Regions from separate parts of the Fodinibius sp. GM108 genome, predicted to be linked through region 1. Evidence: riboswitches for the same ligand, from Rfam matches in the RefSeq annotation. Region 1 holds a riboswitch; the other holds the start of a gene.
What was found. Region 1 has a riboswitch for S-adenosylmethionine ahead of ACT3ID_RS14595 (hypothetical protein). Riboswitches for the same ligand answer to the same signal wherever they lie in the genome.
Positions count from the first base shown of each region.

Region 2: it holds a riboswitch for S-adenosylmethionine, as region 1 does, so the genes downstream of both, ACT3ID_RS03220 (CoA-binding protein) here and ACT3ID_RS14595 (hypothetical protein) in region 1, are expected to answer to the same signal.

Region 1 covers NZ_JBYEIR010000007.1:276,064-280,251, forward strand. The annotation lists gene ACT3ID_RS14585 (histone H1) at 106-297, shown strand; partial or broken gene ACT3ID_RS14590 (JAB domain-containing protein) at 404-541, shown strand; gene ACT3ID_RS14595 (hypothetical protein) at 636-1,067, opposite strand; SAM-I-IV-variant riboswitch at 1,128-1,223, opposite strand; gene ACT3ID_RS14600 (endonuclease III domain-containing protein) at 1,512-2,207, shown strand; gene ACT3ID_RS14605 (Eco57I restriction-modification methylase domain-containing protein) at 2,210-3,631, shown strand; gene ACT3ID_RS14610 (BpuSI family type II restriction endonuclease) at 3,643-4,188, shown strand, end outside.
Region 2 covers NZ_JBYEIR010000001.1:751,037-755,224, reverse strand. The annotation lists gene ACT3ID_RS03230 (M1 family metallopeptidase) at 1-130, shown strand, start outside; gene ACT3ID_RS03225 (PAS domain-containing sensor histidine kinase) at 132-1,214, shown strand; SAM riboswitch class I at 1,611-1,728, shown strand; gene ACT3ID_RS03220 (CoA-binding protein) at 1,896-2,390, shown strand; gene ACT3ID_RS03215 (O-acetylhomoserine aminocarboxypropyltransferase/cysteine synthase family protein) at 2,418-3,746, shown strand; gene metX (homoserine O-acetyltransferase MetX) at 3,794-4,188, shown strand, end outside.

The sequences.
Region 1 (4,188 bases):
TTATCAAATTTATGAAAGCTGCCTATTTGCATACTCTACTTATCTTTTCGTATATACTTCTTTCGATTATGTACTTAAAGCAAAACAAATAAACAAAACATAACTATGGATGAAAGCACAGCTAGTCTCTTCAATCAAATGAAAGAAGAGTGGGAAAAGTTAGTAGAGAATCACGAAGACTTCGATCAAAAGGATAATAAAGCTGCTGGTCGCAGAGCCAGGAAAGCTGCCAATAACTTGAAGAAGTTGTTGACTCCCTACAAGAAAGCTTCTGTAGACGAAGCCAAAGAAATTTAGGGAGCAGATCGAGTAAGAGTTAGGCAAGGGGATGCGGGTTATCCCGTATCCCTTTTTTGTTTGCAAAACGATGCATGGGTTGGAGTAAGATTACTCCGGTCGTTCAACTGCCACTGTTGGAGATCCAGCAGCAGTATTGAGGATTGGGAAATTTGCAAATGCCACCTCGATCATTGTAGCACATAACCATCCATCAGGAAACTTTGAAGATTTCCTGTCATTTCGGGCAAAGGGGATACCTTAAGTTCAATAAAAGAGTAGGTTATTTTTCCTTCCCTTTTAGATTAGTATTTAATTTCGCCGTCTCATTAACACTTCTGTACTGCCTTTCCAAAACATTAGATACTGTTTAACAGGCTGTCAATCACAAAGATATGACGATTGATAAAGCACTTGGTGTCTCCAAATTGCTCGGATTCTTGGATTTTTAACTCTTTAGCTGCTTCGGTTTCAGTCATCCCTTCTTCGAAGATAACCACGTCTCCAGGTTTACCTCCATCAGTAAATTCATTTAAGGCAATGATATCTGCCTGAAGTAAAAATGAATTATTAGGAGATCTCAGCCAAGTGCGGGCAACGTTCTCGGCCTTAGATCGTTTAACTTTATTGGAGTAGACAACCTCTAAATGTATGACATTGTTCTCCACCTTGCTGACTTCAGAGGCCAGCCCCAGAAACATACGGAACCATTTATCTACGGCGCCGATGTGCCGATTGTTTAATTGTTTGATTTCTTGGTCTGTTAAGGAAAATGTGTTGTCTGGATTCATAATAGTGTAACAATTAGGTTTGTGGTTATGATTGTTACACCAAGACAAATGCAACAAAAGATGGGCTCGATTGTTTTGGATATTATCCCACATCATTTGACCACCGTGCCTTGAGTGGGTCGGTTGGCAAGCCTTCCGGCTTTCTTGATGTTATTAAAACATTAATAAATAGAGCTCATAAAACAAATCAAGGATTTCCAGGTCTATTATTCTTCATTAAATGAACTTTTTGACACCTTTCGTTTATGTGCATATTAATTGGGGAGTTATTAGTTTGTTTATAATAAAATTTTGTGTGACAATTGGCTAAATGGTACAAGTATCAATCACGCTGGAAGATGTTAGTCTTGGAGTTAATTTTAGTTACCTTTGTGCAGAAAATCATTAAAGGTGGGGTGACATAACGGTGACAGCCTTCTTTTTATTTTTGAAATGTCATAATTCATGGAACCCAGTCAAAACTTCTCAAGTAAATGCCAATTTCTAATTGAGTATGGCGAATCGTTGGGAGACTTTATGCCTTGGCACAGCACAAATAATCCTGTTAAGGTACTTGTTGCAGAAATTCTTTTAAGGAGAACTACCAGGACTGTAGCTCAGAAATTGTATAAAGATTTTTATGTATCATTTTCTAGCTTAAATGAGGTCAATGACAAGCACAGAGAAGAACTTGTTGAAATTTTAAAACCCGGTGGGTTATATAATCAAAGGGCAGATCAAATCATTAAGTTGGCAGGTGAGCTGAGATCTAAAAGTTTCGGTGAACTACCTAGTGATTTCGACATATTAAAAAACTTGCCCGGTGTTGGGCAGTATTCTGCTGAGGCAGTACTGCTTTATGCTTTTGGACAATCATATTTTCCAATAGATGGAGGTATCCACAGAGTTATCAGGAGATTAATTAGTCAACCTGTTAGCAAAGGGAATACGGATTTGAGATCTACAAAAAGGATTCAGTATTCAAAGGATAAAATAGTTCAGGCAGTTAAGTCTTTTCTTCAAGAAAAGTATGATGGAATTGTTTTGGAAAAAATTCATAAAGCATTACTTAAAATTTCTTGGGATTGGTGCTTGGAAAAACCAGCTTGTGAGGCTTGTAAAGCAAACGGAATTTGCGATTATTATTTAAATAATTTCTAGTAATGATAGATCTAAATACTAAGTCACAAAAAATTAGTTTGAAGAATATTGGCCAGGTTTTTACTCCAGATACTGTTGCAGATGAGATGGCTAAATTATGCAAGAAATATATGGATAAACCGGTCAATACATTTTTAGATCCTGCAGTAGGAAAAGGAATTTTCTTAAAATATGCTTATAAGAATGGTTTAATTGATACAAGTACTAAGAATTTATGTTTTGACATAGATAAGAATGTCTTATCAAAAACAAGGTTATTGGCAGATAATCTAAATTTAAATTGTGAAACCTTACATACGGACTATTTAAAAGCATCATCAACTGAATCGGTAGATTTAGTAATTATGAATCCGCCTTATGTAAGACAAGAAAAAATTCCTCAGGCAGACAAGGATGCTTATTTGCAAAAAATTCAAGATTCAATTGAAGTTGAATTTTCAAGGAAGAGTAATTTATATGTCTATTTTATGTTCAAAGCAATATCTGATTTGAAGAAAGGTGGAACTGGATGTGCTATTGTATATGATGCAATTGAACAAAGTAGATATGGACAAGAAACATTAAAGAAAATTAATGAGCTTGTAGATATAACAGAGAAAAGAAATGTACAAGCACCATTTCAAGATGCATTAGTTGATGCCTCAATATTAGTTTTTAAAAAAAGAACAGCTCGCATAAAAAGTACTGTAGCAAATATTAACTTTACAAATAGTCTTAGTAGTGAATATGAAGAATTAGTTTCTTTGAGATCGCTTGCTGAAATTAAAAGGGGAACAACACTTTTAAATTCAAAAGTTTTTATTGCAGATAAAAAGGATCTGCACTATGAAAAAGCGATTCCAATTGTGAAAAAACAAAGGTACATAGATGATTTAGTTGTTAGTTCTTCCCATCCTGAGAAAGCTTATCTGTATTCCGAAGATGAATCTTTAGACGAAAGTTTGACTTCATGGCTTAAAGACAAAGCGAATAGTGTTGAAGAAAATAATAAGACTCTAAATAGGGAGATCGCTAATAAACCTAGGAAATGGTACTACCATACAAAGTATTATCCTCCGATAATATTTAATTATTATGTGAGAAATAATCCTAGGCATCTACTCAATAAAAATAGCTTACCAGTTGCGGATAATTTTTATGGCATCTCTCCCAATGATTTCCCTATAAAAGTAGCGTGGTTATTATTAAATACAGATATCTACTTAAAATGTATCCTCTCGAATTCGAGATCTCAGGGAAATGGGCTTAGGAAACTTCAACTATACGAATACCGAAATGCTAAAGTACCAGATTGGAATAATTTTGAAGAAAAAGAAATAATGAGAATGGATAAGATGGCCAAAAGAGCTATCTCGAAAGGGAGTATTTCTGATGTTATTAAAAAGGAATTAAACAGTTTGCTAATAAAAAAATTCAAAAAATAAAATTGTCAGGAATGTCTGAATTTGAGATACCAACACCACCGGAATATCATCAATCAGAAGTTGATTATTTTCATCCTTATCTAAAAAAGGTTTTAGAACAAATCATCACTACATCATATGATGATGGATATGAAGTATTGCATCATAAGAAAATAGGGGCAATTGAAGCTGATCTAATTGTTAAAAATGTTTCAACTGGCAAATATCAACTTTTAATTGAAATAAAGAGGTTGCCTGGTGATGTTAACAGCACAAGAAATCAGTTACAGGCTCAAAATTATGTTCGAGAGGCAAATCCAGCGAAATTAGCTAGTAACAATCCATATTATGTATTAACTAATATTGGAAAAACTGAACTTTTTAGATTTTCCGAGCAAAAAAGATCTGTTGACCAACAAAGAATAAATCAAGGTCCTTTTTCAATAGATAAGTCGAAAGAAAATACAGAAGCTTTTTTTGAAGATTGTATTGATATCTTTTATAAAATATTAGAGATCTCAATTCAAGATTCTGGGGATTACGTAACTTCAAATCGAGTTTTGAATACTTTGTTGAAT
Region 2 (4,188 bases), on a different contig from region 1:
CTATCCAACTTCTGAACGATGGAAAAGATCGGATCTTCAGTTACAAAAAACAGAAGATTTTTCTGTCAATCCTGATTATTATATAAGGAAAGATTCGTTGGCAGCACCCACCTACTCTAAACCAAAATAAAATGGCAAGCGATATATTTCAGCATTTTGAAAACCAGTTAAATGACACCGAAGTAAATGTATCAAAGATATTGCTGAAGGCGATCGAAACGACCGGGGAGATGGTCATAGTAACAGATGCACCGGAAGTAATCGGAGAGGAGAAAATATTATTTGTAAACAAAGCTTTTGAAGAAGTTACGCAGTATTCTAGGGAAGAAGTATATGGGAAAGCACCGTCTTTTTTGCAGGGTCCGAAAACAGATCCAGAGGTTATTAAAGACCTGGTGCAAAAACTTAGCAATTGCAAACGCTTTACGGGTGAAACTTTTAACTATAAAAAAGACGGGTCGGCATATCGACTGCGATGGTCAATCGATCCCATCTATAATGATGAAGGGATAATAACGCATTTTGTTTCGGTTCAGCGGGATGTTACCGAAGAATGGAAGCGGCAGCAAAAACTGCAGGAAACTATTAAGGATCGGGAAATCCTCATTAAAGAAACCCACCACCGTATTAAAAATAACCTGGCGACGATTACCGGACTACTTGAATTACAAATTATGAAGAGCGAACAGGAAGAAGTAAAGGAAGTACTTTCTGAAAGCATGAACCGTGTGCAGTCGATAGCTTCTATTCACGAGAAGCTATACCAAACAGAAGGGCTTGCCAGCATTACGCTGGATTCCTATGTCAAAGATCTCGTTGAGCAGGTCAGCGGATCAATAGAAAATATTGACGGTTCAACGAATGTTAAATTTGAGTTACAATTAAACCCTGTTTCTCTGCCCATGCGACAGGCTGTTCCTCTGGGATTAATTTTGAATGAATTGATCACGAATGCTCACAAACATGCCTTTGATAAGGATGGCGGGACAATTTCTATTATCTGTAAAGAAGAAGGCGAAAAAATCCATTTGATTGTCAAAGATGACGGAAAGGGATTACCCGAGGATCTTGAAATTAAAAACACAAATTCACTGGGATTAAAACTAATTGATACACTGAACCAGCAGTTAGACGGCGAATACGACTTGATCTCTGAAGATGGAACCAAATTTGAGATGTATTTTATAAAACAAGAAGATGATCATACGTCTTAAATTTAAAACGTATGAAAAACAGATCTGTAATTAGAAAATTCGCATTTAGTGGTTGAAGATACTTGGTCTATTTCTTCTAAAAACCTTTTAGTCATCCTGAACTCCGATCCGCGATGACTGAGAGGTTTTTTCCCAACCGCTAAACGCGTTAGAAAAAAATTATTTAACACTTGTTTGGGTTGAGACAATACCTTAAGTTAGTGCTGAAATTAAAACACAAGTTATCTATGAATCGAATCACTGAAAATATCTGCTGCCTCTGTTGCATGTGCATGCTATGTATGCTACGCCTGCAACCGGAGGACTGAATTCGTTTCCACTTGTGAAGCAGTTTAAGGCCCTTCGGCGAATCCCGAAGGGCTTTTTTGTTAATTGTTCTTTTTGAATTACTGAACACTCTTATCAAGAAAGGCTGAGGGATCAGGCCCGAAGAAGCCTTGGCAACCGCCCCGCACATATTATGTCGGGGGTTAGGTGCTACTTCCTGCTCCGGTATACCGGGGAAAGATGAGAGATGAGGTCATTTATTTACCCGCAACGGGTTTATTTCAAAGCCTCTTCTAAGATCTTCTCCTTTATACCGGCCGAAGATCTTGGAAGAGGCTTTTTTATTTGCTGAGAAATTTTAATTACTGATGCCATCGCTTTCAGTGATGGCATCAGTCAGGTATGTATAAGTTCATGAAATCAACGTTTAACAACTGGTACGATGAAAAGATGCGCGCTACAGAAGAGCTCAACGCCGAAACTGATCGCGCCGAGCAAACGCTCGAGCAAGTTTCGACGATTGCTGTTGTCGGTCTTTCGCGCAGTTTTCACAAAGACAGCCAGTTTGTAGCGCGGTATCTCCAAAACGCCGGCTACACAATTGTTCCGGTTAATCCCAATGCGGATGAAATATTGGGTAAAAAATCATATCCGGACCTTAAAAGCATCCCCCACCCCATTGATGTGGTGGATGTATTCTTGCCACCCGACCATCTGCATAAAGCGGTGGATCAGGCTCTGGAATTGGAACCACAACCACGCGCTATCTGGCTACAGCTGGGAACGGGTGAACAACCTGAGCAAGCAGAAAAGATTAACGGATCGGGCATTGAGCTTTACGAAAACCGGTGTATTAAAGTCGATCACCAGTTTTTAATACGACCAAAAGAAGAGTCAGACGAAAATTAACAACAGTAACTTTACATCTATAACACTATGAGTACTAACGGACAAGAACGCAACTTTAAATTTGAAACACTACAGCTTCATGCAGGACAAGAGCCCGATCCTACAACCGGATCGCGAGCTGTCCCCATTTATCAAACGACATCATACGAATTTGATGATACCGAACATGCAGCCACGCTTTTTGCGCTAAAGGAGTTCGGCAATATCTATACGCGGATCATGAATCCTACGAATGATGTGTTTGAAAAGCGCATCGCCGCACTCGAAGGCGGAGCCGCTGCCGTAGCCACCGCTTCGGGACAATCGGCTCAGTTTATGACCATTGCCACCATCGCTCAGGCCGGTGACAACATCGTCTCAACCAGCTTTTTGTATGGAGGCACATACAATCAGTTTAAAGTAACCCTGCCCCGACTGGGTATCGATGTAAACTTTGTTGAAGACGACAAAGTTGAAAGCTACGAAGCTGCCATTGACGATAATACGAAAGCAATTTATGTGGAATCGATAGGAAATCCCCGCGGCAATGTGCCTGATTTTGACGGACTTTCTGATCTTGCCGAAAAGTACGGGATTCCCCTCATCGTTGATAACACGTTTGGTGCTGCGGGTGCTATTGCCCGACCTATTGAACATGGCGCGAACATCGTCGTAGAATCGGCCACAAAATGGATCGGCGGACACGGCACCAGCATCGGCGGAGTGATTGTGGATGCCGGCAACTTTAACTGGGGCAATGGCAACTTTCCCGTATTTACCGAACCATCTCCGGCTTATCACGGCCTTAACTTTTGGGAGACATTCGGTCCCGACGGTCCTTTCGGAAATATCGCTTTCGCAATCAGGGCGCGGGTAGAGGCCCTTCGCGACTTCGGTTCGGCACCGTCTCCATTTAACAGCTTTCTGTTTTTACAGGGATTGGAAACGCTGTCACTGCGTACTGAACGACACTGCGAAAATGCGCTTGCGCTGGCAGAGTGGCTGCAGGAACAAGATGCTGTCGAGTGGGTAAACTATACCGGATTACCCGACCATCCTTACCACGAGCGAGCTAAAAAATATTTAAATCCCGGCAAGTTTGGTGCAGTACTCACATTCGGCGTCAAAGGCGGTTTCGATTCAGCACGAACATTTATTGAGAACGTAGAGCTTGCCAGTCATCTGGCCAATGTAGGCGATGCCAAGACGCTGGTCATTCACCCGTCTTCGACAACACACCAACAGCTTAGCGACGAAGAACAGGCGTCCAGCGGGGTTGAACCTGATTTAATTCGCGTTTCTGTAGGCATCGAACATATCGATGATATCAAAGAAGACTTCGAAATAGCGTTCAGTAAGATTAAAACAACAGCATAAAATGAATATAGTGGAGTGTCCGCTCGTACTATATGAACTATTAAATAATGAGTATTCAACAAACACAAAGTTTTGATGAGCCCTTTGTCACAGAAGGCGGTTCGGCTATTCCCGAACCTGTGATCGCCTATCAAACCTGGGGAGAACTTAATGCCGAACGGGATAATGTAGTGCTTGTGTGTCATGCTCTGACGGGCAACACCGAAGCGGATGAATGGTTCGGCGGCCTTTTTGGAGCTGGCAAGGCCCTGGATCCCAACAAGCATTTTATTATCTGTCCCAATGTACTGGGCAGCTTTTATGGCACAACAGGGCCAACTTCTGTAAATCCCCAAACCGGAGACCTATATCGCATCGATTTTCCCGAGGTTACCATCAGAGATATCGTTCGCCTGCAGCAAAAGCTTTTTGATGAGCTACAGATCAGCGGTATTGAACTGGT